2 regions of the Paenalcaligenes sp. DL 463 genome follow, and region 1 is predicted to be linked to the other one. Evidence: riboswitches for the same ligand, from Rfam matches in the RefSeq annotation. Region 1 holds a riboswitch; the other holds the start of a gene.
What was found. A riboswitch is a leader RNA that binds a small molecule or an ion and turns the genes downstream of it on or off. The one in region 1 is predicted to bind glycine.
Positions count from the first base shown of each region.

Region 1 (7,496 bases):
ACATTTATGTGTCAGACTCACGCGGTATTATCTGGAAAGGTCGTGAAGAAAACATGGAAGCCAACAAGGCTCTCTATGCACAAGAAACCGAATTCAGAACCCTGGCCGACGCTACCGCAAATGCCGACATTTTCTTGGGCTGCTCAGCACCTGGCGTACTGACACCGGAAATGCTTAAAACCATGGCCGACAAGCCGTTGATTTTAGCACTGGCGAATCCCGAGCCTGAAATCCGTCCAGAAGTGGCCAAAGCCACTCGCCCAGATTGCGTTATTGCGACGGGCCGCTCTGACTACCCCAACCAAGTTAATAACGTACTGTGCTTCCCCTTCATTTTCCGTGGCGCGCTTGATTGCGGCGCAACGATTATCAATGAAGAGATGAAACTGGCTTGCGTTAAGGCCATTGCCGAATTAGCACAAGCCGAACAGTACGATACCGGTAGCAGCAAAACAGACGAAGCCGGCTTAAGCTTTGGCCCTGACTACATTATTCCTCAGCCTTTTGATCCACGCTTAATTGTTAAAATTGCGCCTGCAGTTGCACAAGCTGCAATGGATTCTGGTGTGGCGGCTCGCCCCATTGAAGACATGGAAGCTTACCGTCAAAAGCTGATCGCCATGACGCACCACACTGGTCCGTTAATGCGTCCTTTGTACATGCAAGCCAAAGCCGATCCTAAACGCGTTATTTACGCTGATGGTGAAGACGAGCGCGTACTACGTGCGGTACAAACGGCTATCGACGAAAAGCTTGCTAAGCCAATTTTGATTGGTCGCCCTTCTGTCATCAATATGCGTATCGAACGTTACGCATTACGCATGAAGCCCGGCGTAGACGTTGAAATCGTAGACCCAGAAGATGACGATCGCTTTAACCAAACTTGGAGCGATTACTACAAACTTCGCGCTCGGTCAGGCATTACTCCCGACATTGCTAAAGCCATGATTCGCAAGCACAACACCTTAATTGGTGTCATGCTGCTTCAAGGCGGTGATGCCGATGCCATGATTTGTGGTGTAGCCAGTAACTTTGACAACCAACTCAAACACATTGAAGAGGTTGTAGGTTTACGTGAAGGCGCTGAAACTTTTGCTGCGATGAACGTGTTGATGCTACCAAGCCAAACACTATTCGTATGTGACACGCACATTAACGAAGATCCTAGCGCAGAAGAAATTGCCAACATGACCATTTTGGCTGCTGAAGAAGTCCGTAACTTTGGTGTAGAACCTCGTGTTGCTCTACTTTCGCACTCAAACTTTGGCAGTCGCTCTACGGCCTCATCGCGCAAAATGGCTAAAGCTCGTGAGCTTTTAGCTGAGCTTGCTCCCGAGCTAGAAGTTGATGGTGAAATGCACGCTGACTCGGCGCTATCCAATCAGATTCGATTCAAATCGTTTCCAGATACGACCTTACGCTCATCCGCCAACCTGTTGATTACCCCCAACTTGGATGCAGGTAACATTACCTACAACATGCTGAAAATGACAGGTAGTAACGGTGTGGCAATGGGTCCGATTCTGCTTGGTGCTGCACGCCCAGTGCATGTGTTAACCACAAGTGCTACGGTTCGTCGCATTGTGAATATGACTGCCCTAGCCGTCTTGGATGCGCAAGCCGAAGAAAAGAAGAACGCATCTAAGTAAAGTTAGATGTGAAGCCAGCTAATGCTAAATAGCACTAGCTGCTACAAACAAAAAGCCGAACTTCATTTCTATGAAGTTCGGCTTTTTAATGCGACCTAAACAAAGACTTAACTAGCGCTGTTGCTAACCATTTGCGCCTGCACTAAAGATGCTTTGGCAATGCGCTTTTTATAGAAAGGTAAAAAAGCCCACAGCGCAATAAACCAAAATGGTGTAGCAATCAAACCCGTTAACGTTCCTTCATCTTGACTAAATAAATACAGTGCAAAGGCAAAGAAAGCCAGACATGCATAGCACATAGGAATACCAAAGGGCATTTTGTACGTCGATGCCAAATACGCCTCAGGTCTGACATAGCGGTATTTCAGATAAGAAATCAAAATAGCCGACCATACAAAAATAAAGCAAATACTCGATACCGTGGTCACAATAACGAACATGCTCATTACATCACCCTCTGCATAGAGCAGAGGCAAGCTAACCAACAAAAGACCACATGAATACATCAAGCCATTAAGCGGTACACCACTACGTGAAAGCTTGCCAAAAGAAGAAGGCGCCAGTTTATTTTTTGATAAACCATAAAGCATACGCCCAGTCGAGAACATCCCACTATTGGCGGAAGACAGTGCAGAAGTTAGGACCACGAAGTTAATAATGGCTGCAGCAGAACCAACCCCTATCAACATAAACATATTAACGAAGGGGCTCGTGTTTGGTGAAACAATATCCCAAGGTGTCACGGTCATAATGACAGTTAATGCCAGCACATAAAAGATAATGACTCGTATTGGAATTTTATTAATGGCTTTGGGTAAAGTCTTGCTTGGATCTGCTGTTTCTGCTGATGCGGTACCTACCAACTCGATACCAACAAAAGCAAAAATAGCGATCTGAAAGGCTGCAAAAAACCCAGTCATACCATTAGGAAAGAAACCACCACGATCCCATAAGTAGGTCAAACTCGCCTTATAACCAGTAGGCCCCACAAAGCCTGTAGTCAGTAGGTATATACCTACAATAATTAGCGCCAAAATGGCAATAATTTTAATTAATGCAAACCAAAACTCTAGCTCGCCGAACATCTTTGCAGAGAGCAGATTGAAGGTCATCAGGAAAGCAATACACAGCAGCCCTGGTAGCCACAACGGTACGTCAGGCCACCAAAACTGGGTATAACCCGTAATGGCGATGATGTCGGCAACGCCGATCACTACCCAACAAAACCAATAGCTCCACCCTACAAAATAACCAGCAGTAGGCCCCAATAGATCAGCGGAAAAGTCTACAAAAGACTTGTATTCAAGGTTATGCAGCAGCAGTTCGCCCATTGCTCTCATAACGAAAAATAGAAAAAAACCAATAACAATATAGGTTAGAAGTACCGAGGGGCCTGCCAAGCTGATGGTTCTGCCCGATCCCATAAAAAGCCCCGTACCAATCGCCCCACCAATGGCGATTAACTGTAAATGCCTATTCTTAAGCGTACGCTGTAATTCAGCTGCATTTTCTTGTTTGCTCACGTCTCTACTCCTACACTCTCATCCTAAATTCATATTAGGAAGTGCATTTTATTAATCGTAATTTTCCCATTACTAACGAGCCTAATAATCTGCTCGTGCACGGACCTTCCCTAAACGCTTTTGTCAGGAATGACAAAAATCAGGTTTAGTAAAAAGTCAGTCGTTACGTAGTAGCTATAAAAGCCTTATGGGAATCCTGTCTATGCTTGGCGCAAAAACATAAACTGGTTTGATAAGAGTAGTAGAAACGTGTACTCGTTTGAATATTATCGTGGTAACAGCCATATATAGACCTCTGGTCATAAGGGGTAATAATGAACTACTGAAACACCAGTAGCACCCCATCTGTCCTGTTACCTGAGAGCTTGTCCATATTTCTATGGTCCCCTTCGGTGGGCGTATTCGGCCTCTCTCCAGATTTGTCTAAGTTCGGATCCTTTTGCCTGAGAGATTCCGGGGTGGTTGCTCCGTCGGCGCTTCATGGTGAGAAGTCTCTCTCCTGAACCATTAAGTGACCAACTCATTATAAATAGACGTCAGTTTACGACTACTATCATTAACCCTTGTTTTAGGCCGAACTTAATCGCCACTTATTAAACAAAAAAAACTGGCCTAAGCCAGTTTTTTTTAACGACTACCACCTAACAAATAAAACAGGTATTAGCCCATATTGCGTTCGGTGTAACCTGTGTATAACTGACGTGGACGACCGATTTTGTAACCTGGATCGGACATCATTTCATCCCACTGGGAGATCCAACCAACGGTACGTGCTAAGGCAAAGATCGCTGTAAAGAGCTCGGTTGGGATACCGATAGCGCGTTGAACAATACCTGAGTAGAAGTCAACGTTAGGATAAAGCTTACGCTCGACAAAATAGCTGTCTTCTAGCGCAATACGCTCAAGCTCCATTGCTAACTTAAACAAAGGATCGTTCTCTAAGCCCAATGCCGTCAACACTTCTTTGCACGTTTCTTGCATCAACTTAGCGCGAGGATCGTAGTTTTTGTAAACCCGATGACCAAAGCCCATGAGACGCACGCCAGAGTTCTTGTCTTTCACCTGCTCCATGAACTCGCCAACTTTTTCTACACCACCGTTGGCCTGCAACTGCTCAAGCATGTTCAAGCACGCTTCATTCGCTCCACCGTGCGCAGGACCCCATAAGCATGCCACACCTGATGCAATGGCTGCATAAGGGTTCGTGCCAGAAGAACCGCAAAGACGCACTGTAGAAGTCGAAGCGTTTTGTTCGTGGTCAGCATGTAGAATAAAGATACGGTCTAGAGCGCGCTCTACAACGTCATTCACTTTATAGTCTTCACATGGCGTACCAAACATCATGCGCAAGAAGTTACCTGTGTAACTGAGATCATTGCGCGGGTACATCAGTGGCTGGCCAACAGAATGCTTATAAGCCATGGCTACCAATGTTGGCATTTTGGCGATTAAACGAATCGCTGAAATACGACGATCTTCGGCTTTTGCCACATTTGTGGAGTCATGGTAGAAGGCAGACATGCCGCCCACTAAACCAGTAAGAATAGCCATTGGGTGGGCATCAGCACGGAAACCACGCAAGAAGTACTGCATCTGCTCTTGCACCATCGTGTGGTTCGTAATCAACTTCTCAAAATCAGCCTTTTGCTGCGCATCCGGTAACTCGCCATTCAGAATTAAATAGCTAACTTCCATGAAGTTGCAATTCTCGGCAAGCTGATCGATTGGGTATCCTCGATACAATAACTGACCTTTGTCTCCGTCGATGTAGGTAATTGACGACTCGCACGAGGCTGTCGCCATAAAACCAGGATCGTAGGTGAACATATCCGTTTGACTGTACAACTTACGGATATCAATCACATCAGGTCCAACTGTACCTTTGTATACCGGGAACTCGACCGAAGGGCTTCCATCGGAAAACGCGAGTGTGGCTTTCTTATCTGACAGTTCCATCACAAATCTTCCTAAAAAATTACAGCGCTCGCATAAGAGCAACCAGACGTCGAATGTCAGGCGTATCGTATTTGCCTTCTACCTCTTTAGAAGCCAGTAACACGTCGAGCAATTCGGTATCGTCCATTTCAAACAGGCAAGTTAAGGCGGAAACATCAACATCCGTTAAACCGGCCTCGTACTTATCCAAAAAACGGGTAATCATGAGATCGTTTTCGAGCATTCCTCGACGAGCTCTCCAACGCAAACGTGCACGTTCTAACTGAGTTAACGTTCTCATTTCATTGCCTACTTAAATGCTACGGCGAACCAACATTTCTTTGATTTTGCCAATAGCATGCGATGGGTTTAATCCTTTAGGACACACATCAGTACAATTCATGATGGTGTGACAACGGAATAAACGATAGGGATCTTCTAAGTTATCTAAACGCTCACCGGTTGCCTCATCGCGAGAGTCGGCAATAAAACGGTAAGCCTGCAATAAACCGGCGGGACCAACAAACTTATCGGGATTCCACCAGAATGATGGGCATGACGTGGAACAACATGCACACAAAATGCACTCGTAAAGGCCGTTAAGCTCGTCACGTGCTTCCGGTGTTTGCAGACGCTCGCGCTCGGGTGGAGGCGCATCGTTGATCAAATACGGTTTAATCGAATGGTATTGATCGAAGAAATTGGTCATATCAACGATCAAGTCACGCACTACCGGTAAGCCAGGCAAAGGACGCAAAACGATAGGCTGCTTAAGCTCGTTTAGGTTGGTCGTACAGGCCAGACCGTTTTTGCCATTGATGTTCATAGCATCTGAACCACAAACACCTTCGCGGCAAGAACGACGAATGGCTAAGCTATCATCCACGTCGTTTTTAATGCGTACCAGCGCATCAAGCAGCATCTTGTCGGTAGGCTGAAGCGTAACTTCAAGCTTCTGCATGTAGGGTCGCTCGTCCTTATCAGGGTCGTAGCGATAAATCTCAAATTTAAGGGTACGGGTTTGACTCATGTCAGTATCCTGCTTAGAAAGTGCGAGCTTGTGGCGCAATGCTGTCGGCGGTGAGTGGTTTCATCTGAACGTCTTTGTACTCAAGACGACTTCCTTCAGAAAACCACAACGTATGCTTCAACCAGTCTTGGTCGTTACGCTCTGGGAAGTCGTTCAGTGCGTGCGCACCTCGACTTTCAGTGCGACTTGCCGCTGAACGTGTGGTAGCACGAGCCACTTCAATCATGTTTGCGATTTCTAGCGCTTCTACGCGTGCGGTATTAAAGACCTTGGATTTATCTTTGAAGTAAATGCTTTGAACCTCAGGAACCAAGCCTTCGATAAGCTCTTCGCCTTTCTTGAGTAGCTCCATAGTACGGAACACACCGCAATGCGCTTGCATAGTTTGACGAATTTTTTCGCCCACATCTTGTACTTTCTCACCCGAGGTACGCGTCTCAAGGTGATTGACTCGGTCAAGAGAGTAATCAATCGCTGACTGAGGGATGTCTTGATGGCTGTGGGTTTGCTCGGGGTGGGAATCAACAATATGATTACCTGCCGCACGACCAAAAACGATAAGATCCAGCAACGAGTTGGTGCCCAGACGGTTCGCACCGTGTACGGACGTGGCTGCACATTCGCCGATGGCATATAAGCCGTTAACCACTTTGGACTCGCCATTAACAGGACTGATCACTTGTCCGTAATAGTTAGTGGGAATACCGCCCATTTGATAATGGATAGTAGGCACAACCGGAATGGGATCTTTGATCGGGTCAACGTTGGCAAACTTCATCGCAATGTCGCGAATAGAGGGTAAACGTTTTTGGATCGTTTCCGCCCCCAAGTGATCGAGCTTCAAGACCACATAGCTACCGTCGCCACAACCACGACCTTCTTTAATCTCTTGGTCCATTGAGCGGGACACAAAATCGCGTGGAGCCAAATCTTTTAAGTTCGGCGCGTAACGCTCCATAAAGCGCTCGCCGTCTTTATTCAATAAGATACCGCCCTCACCACGCACGCCTTCGGTAATTAATACACCGGCACCGGCCACGCCTGTAGGGTGAAACTGCCAAAACTCGAGATCTTGCAGCGGCAAGCCTGCTCGCGCCGCCATGCCAAGACCGTCACCTGTATTGATGAACGCATTTGTTGAAGCAGCCCAAATACGACCAGCGCCACCGGTAGCAAGAACGGTACGCTTGGCTTCTAAGATATAGATTTCGCCTGTTTCCATTTCAAGCGCGGTTACGCCCAACACATCGCCGGCTTCATTGCGTAGAAGATCCAGCGCCATCCATTCAACAAAAAAGTTGGTGCGCGCCGCCACGTTCTGTTGGTATAGCGTATGCAACATGGCGTGACCTGTACGGT
Region 1 is NZ_JBYBKX010000002.1:84,868-92,363, forward strand. Features, by position in the region: gene AC2UZI_RS10480 (NADP-dependent malic enzyme) at 1-1,649, shown strand, start outside; gene AC2UZI_RS10485 (amino acid permease) at 1,757-3,172, opposite strand; glycine riboswitch at 3,595-3,682, opposite strand; gene AC2UZI_RS10490 (citrate synthase) at 3,833-5,128, opposite strand; gene AC2UZI_RS10495 (FAD assembly factor SdhE) at 5,148-5,408, opposite strand; gene AC2UZI_RS10500 (succinate dehydrogenase iron-sulfur subunit) at 5,421-6,137, opposite strand; gene sdhA (succinate dehydrogenase flavoprotein subunit) at 6,151-7,496, opposite strand, start outside.

Region 2 (7,496 bases), on a different contig from region 1:
TGCGCCATCAACCAGTAAGCGACCTTCATATTCAACCGGTTTGAATAAGCCGGGCAGGGCGGCCGAAGCACGAACGGCATCAATCACAGAGCCGTCACGTAACCACACCTCTCTACCGGTAATGAGTTCGGTAGCGACAGCACCGAAAGCTTTAGGTAATAAGCTCAGGTCTTTGTCGCTGAGGTGGGTACGCAAAAAGCCAAAGAGCTTTTCTCCGTGAAGAAGCCCTCCATTTGTAGAGAAGTCGAGCAGCCCCATTACACTTTGCCAGCTTAAGCTTCGGACCCAGGCTTCTAACGATTCAAGTTGCCCATCTGCGTAGGCGGCGCCAACCAAAGAGCCGATTGACGTCCCACAAATAATATCGGGTACAAAACCGGCGTCTTCCAATACACGGATGACGCCGATATGTGACCAGCCTCGCGCCGAGCCGCTGCCCAACGCAAGTCCAATTTTAGGTTTAGTAAGACGTAACATGTTGAGCAAAAAGGCCGATATGTAAGAAGGGACTTCTCAATCCGCCGTAGTGTTTACCAAGTGGTAGTGTAGGCGCCGGAGAAGGTTTCCTCTACGAATTGCTTAACCTCGTCAGAGCGATAAGCCTCAACGAATTTGGCAATGCGAGGGTCGTCTTTGTTGTCTTCACGTGCGGCGATGACCACCACAGCAAATTCAGCATCGTTGTTTTCTAAAGTCAGTGAGTCTTTTGTGGGGGAAAGCCCAGCCTGCACTGCGTAGGCAGAGTTAACCGCTGCTGCGTCCACATCGGATAAAGAGTGTGGCAGTTGCGCGGCTTCGATTTCAATAAAACGTAGCTTTTTGGGGTTCTCAACAATATCAAAAGGAGAGGCAGTGACAGTGACTCCATCTTTCAGCTTGATGAGGTCTGCTGCTTGAAGAACGAGTAGTGCGCGGGCACCATTTGTAGGGTCGTTTGGAATCGCAACGCTTCCACCCTCAGGAATCTCGTCCAACGAGCTATGACGTTGTGAGTAAACGCCCATCAGCTGAACAACAGCATCGCCCACGGGCACTAACTTATAGCCGCGCATGTTATTTTGCGACTCAAGAAAGGGAACGTGCTGATAAATATTAATGTCGATATCACCCGCATCCAGAGCGGCGTTCGGTTGAATGAAGTCGTTGAATTCCGTGAGGTTAACCTCCAGACCGCGTTCTTTCGCGACGCGCTGAACGACCTCACCAATTTGCGCATGGGGGCCAGCAGTAACGCCCACACGCAATGCAGAGTCTTGAGCATGGGTGGGTGAAACGGCTAAAAAGGATACAATAGCAAAGGCGCTAAGACCTTGGATAAATCGGCGAATTGGCTGAAAGGGTAGTTGAGGCATGAAGTTCTCGTTAAGGTTTAGATCTGCTAATAAAGGTGGCAATAGCGATTTTTATTATCAAGTAGATTGATGGATTTTACCTATAATAATTCGTAGTTATATGTCTTTATTTCATATGGTTATATAACCAAAAGAAATAAGCTGGGCTAATCATATTGAACGACGTCCGCGCTAGCCAGTTTGAGCGCGAGGCGTCTCTTTAGAAACGGTACTTGTTTTATGTCTTCTTCCGAGCTACATCATCACACAGTCGATTTACTGGCTGAGAATTACGAGGCCATTGATGCCGACCTTCCGCGGTTGCTGAGCTTATTATTTAAGCGAAGCGCCAGTGAAGATTGGCATAAGGCCGGTACGTTTAAACACCATTTATTGGGGGTTTATCGTAGTTTGACGCTTTGGAATCAGCCGCGCGAAGTGCGTTTGCTGGGTTTGTTTCATAGTGTTTATGGAAATGAATACGTTAACTTAAACTTATTCGATCGAGAACGTGAGCGTGAGACCCTAAAAAATGTGTTGGGTGAGGAAGCCGAGTCTTGGGTCAGCCTTTTCTGCGCCATGCCACGAACACGATTTGTTCAGGCGGTGTTAGAGGGCGAAAGTATAGGCCCCGATGGTATGGTGCTAACCGACGCAAAAGGGGTGTCGTTTACGTTAACGCCGCGTCAAGTTGCGGCGTTCATCGTGGTGACGGTCGCTGACGTCGGTGAGCAATGGCATAGCTGGCAAGACGATATTTTTGCGGCCTACCCTTATCAACAGCGCCGAGAGTTGAGCCCGCATTGGGCCGCATCGTTGTGGCCCGGGCCTTTAAAACCGCCAGCTGCTATTTTAGGTATGCTGTCTCGTTTATTGAATGCGCTTGATCGTCTCAACACGGACACGGGTATACCGATTCCTCCGGCTTTCGGTTCGGCAAAGCACACCCTCAGTGCCAAAGATGAAGCGGCTGCTTCAGGCTTGTATTGGCAGGTCATTACACGTATGCATCCCTTAACGGATGACCAAACTGCCGTACATTTGCTTGAGTCGGTGATTGATCATAATCCATGGGTAGGTGAGCCGCGCTTGTTGATGGCCCAATTGCATTTAACGCGGGGCGATTATGCTGAAGCGGAGTCGCATGCGCTTGCTGGTTTACAGGCTTTACAAGCATGGGGGACAGCGTGGGATAAGCGTATTGCCTGGGAGGGGTGGATCGCTTGGGCACGTATCTTATTGCAAAGTGCACGACAAAAGCAGTGGCCAGAGCACATTGGGGGGTTAAACAGTCTAGGACTTGTCGAGTCATAACGGCGTAGTGCCCCAGTAAAAAACCAATCAGCCCATCTTTTTATTGAAAAAAGATGGGCTGATGACGTTTTAGGGCTCGACGGGCTATCGTTGACGTTGTGAACTCGTTCAGTTAGGCCGCGACGGTAGTGGGTAAAGACGTGCGTATGGTGTAGGCAATGCTCTGGGCTGTGGCCGCGGATAAGGTCCACCCCAGATGCCCATGGCCAGTATTGTAATAAATGCCGTTGCGCTTACCAGCTTGTACGCGTGGCATCATGTCGGGCATCATTGGGCGCAATCCAGCCCACGGGATCACATTATCAGTGGCAGCTTGATGAAAGTTTCTGCGTGTCCAGTTAATAAGTGGGGCAATGCGATCAGCACGGATGTTTTTGTTTTCGCCATTGTATTCTGCCGTGCCAGCAACTCTAAAGCGGTCTACTCCCAAACGGCTAGTGACAATTTTAGCCTCTTCGTCTAGCAGACTGACCCAAGGAGCGGCGTTCTGGCTTTCTTCATCAAGCAGATTAACCGTAATGGAATAGCCTTTAACAGGGTAGATGTTGATACGGTCACCAACCATAGCGGCCAGCTTGCGACTACCCACACCAGCGCAAATAACGACAGCGTCCACATCCAGATGCTCGGAAGTTTTGGGGGCGTCAGCGAGTAAAGACTGGTAGCGAATTTGGTGCCCATGCGTAAGTGGGGTGATAGCTTCGACCTCTACATCCATGATGAAGTTGACGCCATGGCGTTTGCAGGCATCAGCTAGACCACGGGTGAATTTATGAATATCGCCGGTGGCGTCAGAGGGCGTGAAAAAACCACCATAAAACTGGCCAACTAAGGTGGGCTCGATGGTTTTAATTTCTTCAGGTGTGACAGCACGACGCTCTAGCCCACCACGAGCCAGCAATTCACTTACCTTTAGACCGGACTCAAAGCCTTTTTTACTTTGGTAAACGTGCAAAATGCCACGTTTTTCAAGGTTAAAGTCGATATTTTCGTCTTCCGCCCACTTAAATAAGTGCTCGCGGGCGGAGATGGCAAGTTTTGTGGTTTCGATGGTGTTTTCTTCGTAGCGAGTAATGTTACGTAAGAACTCACCCATCCAGGTGTATTTATGAAGGCTTGGACTGGGGTTTAGCAAAAGAGGGGCATCTTTTTTGAACATCCACTTAAGGCCTTTCAAGACCGTGGACGTGCTATTCCACACTTCGGCGTTGCACGCGGAGAGCTGACCCCCATTGGCAAAAGACGTGTCCATTGCGGGGTAGCGTTGTCTGTCGAGGACAACAACGTTGAAGCCATTTTTAACCAAGGCATAGGCGGTTGTTACACCTGTAATGCCCGAACCGATAACAGCAATAGTAGTCATGGTAGATCCAAATAGAAAAGGAGCAAATGTTAATTAACATTTGCACCCCATCTGTTCGGTTACCTGAGAGCTTGATCCACACCGGTGTTAGCGTGATGTGGTCCCCTTCGGTGGGTAAGTAAATACCTCTCTCCAGATTGTCTTGCTATTAAGATCCTTTTGCCTGAGAGTTTCCGGGGTGGTTGCTCCGTCGGCGCCCATAATGAACGCTGGGTCTCTTTCTTAATAGCAATAGCGACACTGTAATCGTAGGAATTTTAACCTAATAGTGCAAGTAGCGCTTACCCCATATGATTTTAGGCTGCCGGGTTTTGATATTGCCTGAAAACGGTGTTGATTTCGGTGATCAGCTCGTCAGACAAACTCGTTTCCAGGCTATCAATGTTCTCTTTAAGCTGAGCGATGCTGGTCGCACCAATCAAATTGCTGGCCACAAAAGGTTGTTGATTAATATAGGCTAAAGCCATAGTGGTTGGGCTTAATCCATGCTGATGTGCTAACGAAACGTAGGCTTCAGTCGCGGCTTCGCAAAGTACCGTGGTGTAGCGTGTGAAACGCTCATAAAGGGTTAAGCGCGCGTTAGCGGGCTTAGCGCCTTGCAAGTATTTTCCCGTTAGCATCCCCATAGCAAGCGGGGAGTAGGCGAGTAAATCCACATTTTCACGATGGCTAAATTCGGACAGTCCTTGCTCAAAACTACGGTTAAGTAGGTTGTAAGGGTTTTGTATGCTGACGATACGAGGAAGCTGATGTTGCTCGGCCAGCCTTAAAAATTGGCTGACACCCCAAGGCGTTTCATTGGACACCCCGATGTAGCGAATCTTACCTTCTTGTACAAAGGAATTTAACGCTTCTAAGGTCTCGAGGATGGATACAGAAACCTCATCGTCTACCCATGGGTAGGTCAGTTGCCCAAACATGATAGTGCTGCGATCGGGCCAATGAAGTTGGTACAGATCTAGGTAGTCTGTGTTGAGGCGGCGTAAGCTATCTTCCAAAGCCTGACGCATATTCGCCTTATCTAACTGTGCTTTACCTGCGCGTATATAACTTGGGCGGGTCACATCGCGTGATGGCCCCACCACTTTCGAAGCCAGAAAGATATCCTGCCGTTTTTTTGTTTTACGAATCCAAGAACCGATGTATTGCTCGGTTACGCCGTACGTCTCTGCGCATGGTGGAATCGGATACATTTCAGCGGTATCAAGAAGGTTAATGCCTCTTGATAAGGCATAATCAATTTGTTCGTGGGCCTCGGCCTCGGTATTTTGTTCGCCCCATGTCATGGTGCCAAGACCAATAACACTAAGCTCTACATCAGTAGAGGCCAATTTACGGTATTTCAATGTGCTCGCTCCAATAAAACGCAAGGTAAAACAAAGTAGCCCAGAGCAGAGTTGGGCTAGGTACCTCAGCAGTGTAGTCCGAGAAGTGTTAAGCAGCTAGGGCGTCAACGAATCGTTCGGGTAATGGGGGCAAGCCTTTGGCTAGACGCAGGCGTTGGCAGTCAGGATTGGGGATGCCATCGTGGTCATAGGCCTCGTAATCACGACAGACAGAGGGACGCAGCGGATAGATTCCGCAACCGATGTTAGCCTCTCCGATGTCTCCTTTTAAGCCGATGCATCGCCCGCCGCCAGATTCAGTGCCTTTCATTGCAGCACGTAAGGGGCCAATTTTGCTTGTTAGCGATATGGGAACCCAACCGCCGGTTTCGCCTTCTAATTCGCCACTGTAAAAAGAAATCCTAAAGTGGGCACAACAGGCACCACAAGCAAAGCACGGATTGTTATGACTAGGGCGACTGGTTGTTTCTGCGTTGTTAGTCTCAACGAGGTCCTGTAGGTCTTTAATAGCGGTCAATCGTATAGCTTCAGTCATCGGTTAATTCCATCAATAACTTGTGTAAAAGACGTATGAGAGGTTGGCGCTGTATTTAGCGTTTAACCCCTTGTATAAGAACGAGATTTTATGTGAATTCTGCCAAGCTGATCTTGCGGCTAAGGTTTTATAATTTTTTGGGTAACAGATTGATATATAGCTGGTTTTTAATATTTAAGTCAATATTTATTATGGTTTTATATAGAAATAACCCGGATAAATAAGCCTGCGTCGTGGTGGCTTAACCATGAGCTCATCGAGTGGAGAACAACAGTACAAAATAGCTAGGGTTTCCCCTAGGTGGGGATTGTCATTCTAAATAATCTCGTTTAGCCTTTGCTTCGGGTGTCAGATCAACATGAGGTTGGTCTAGGACAGATAACGCGTTGGTCGGGCCGCCACGCATTGCCGTCATTGCGTCCTACTTTCATGCACACCTATCCTCAACCTCCCGTTGCTCAGCAACGGATGCGCTCATTTTTAGCCGCCTGTCAACGCCTACTACATATTGAAGCCGCTGGCGGTGCCATTCTTATCGCCGCAGCGTTTGCTGCTTTCTTGCTCGCCAATACCTCGGCGGCATCCGCCTATCACGCATTTTGGTCGCGTGAACTTAGTTTTGGGTACGGTTCGTATCTTATTTCTCAGCCTCTGCAGTTTTGGGTTAATGATGGCTTAATGACCCTATTCTTTCTCGTTGTGGGAATGGAGGTTCGCAGTGAAATTCACGACGGAGCGCTCTCTACAGTAAGGACAGCAGCATTACCGTTGGCGGCGGCTATTGGTGGGGTGCTCGTGCCCGCTTGCTTATATTTAGGGTTGAGTGCCTCTGGCGAAGCGAGCGATGGTTGGGCGGTACCCACAGCCACGGACATCGCCTTTGCCGTTGGTATTTTGGCTCTGCTAGGCCGCTCCATCCCAGCCAACGTGCGCATCCTACTGTTAGCAGTCGCTATCATTGACGACATTGCGGCGGTACTGATCATCGCCTTTTTTTACTCAGGGGGCCTCGACGTCACTGGGTTACCGTTGGCAGCAGCCGGTATCGTATTAGTCATTGCGATGCAACGTTTGGGTTTCAGTGCTGCTTACCTTTATATTGTGCCCGGCGCCCTGTTGTGGTTTGGTTTTTTAACCATAGGAATTCATCCAACCTTAGCGGGGGTGGTATTGGGGTTAATGACGCCCGTTGCTGCTAAAACGTTGAGCACACCCGCCCAACTGCAGTTAGAGCAAGAGGCTGGGCGCGTTGCAACGAGTTATAAAAACGAAGGGCTTAATGACGACCGTAATTTGGCCGCTAGCCTACAAAAGATACGTGAAGCTCAGCGCGAGCTTTTGCCGCCCGTTATGCGTGTGCAACGAGCCTTACACCCTTGGGTGGCTTTTATGGTGATGCCGATTTTCGCTTTTGCTAACGCGGGGGTTACCGTGGGTGGTGTGGACTTATCGATGGGCACTGCACAATCCGTTATGTTGGGCGTCATGGTGGCCTTGGTGTTCGGTAAGCCCTTGGGCATTTATCTATTGTGCGTTCTTGCTGTGCGAAGCGGCTTGTGTAGATTGCCAGAAGGTGTTAGTTGGGGTGGAGTTGCCTTAGTTGGCGT
Region 2 is NZ_JBYBKX010000001.1:1,813,715-1,821,210, reverse strand. Features, by position in the region: gene rssA (patatin-like phospholipase RssA) at 1-477, opposite strand, end outside; gene AC2UZI_RS08735 (MetQ/NlpA family ABC transporter substrate-binding protein) at 531-1,352, opposite strand; gene AC2UZI_RS08730 (tetratricopeptide repeat protein) at 1,572-2,645, shown strand; gene AC2UZI_RS08725 (D-amino acid dehydrogenase) at 2,758-4,008, opposite strand; glycine riboswitch at 4,056-4,148, opposite strand; glycine riboswitch at 4,150-4,241, opposite strand; gene AC2UZI_RS08720 (NADP(H)-dependent aldo-keto reductase) at 4,305-5,354, opposite strand; gene AC2UZI_RS08715 (YkgJ family cysteine cluster protein) at 5,443-5,889, opposite strand; gene nhaA (Na+/H+ antiporter NhaA) at 6,319-7,496, shown strand, end outside.
Region 2: linked by a shared signal. The riboswitch ahead of AC2UZI_RS08725 (D-amino acid dehydrogenase) and the one ahead of AC2UZI_RS10485 (amino acid permease) in region 1 are both predicted to bind glycine.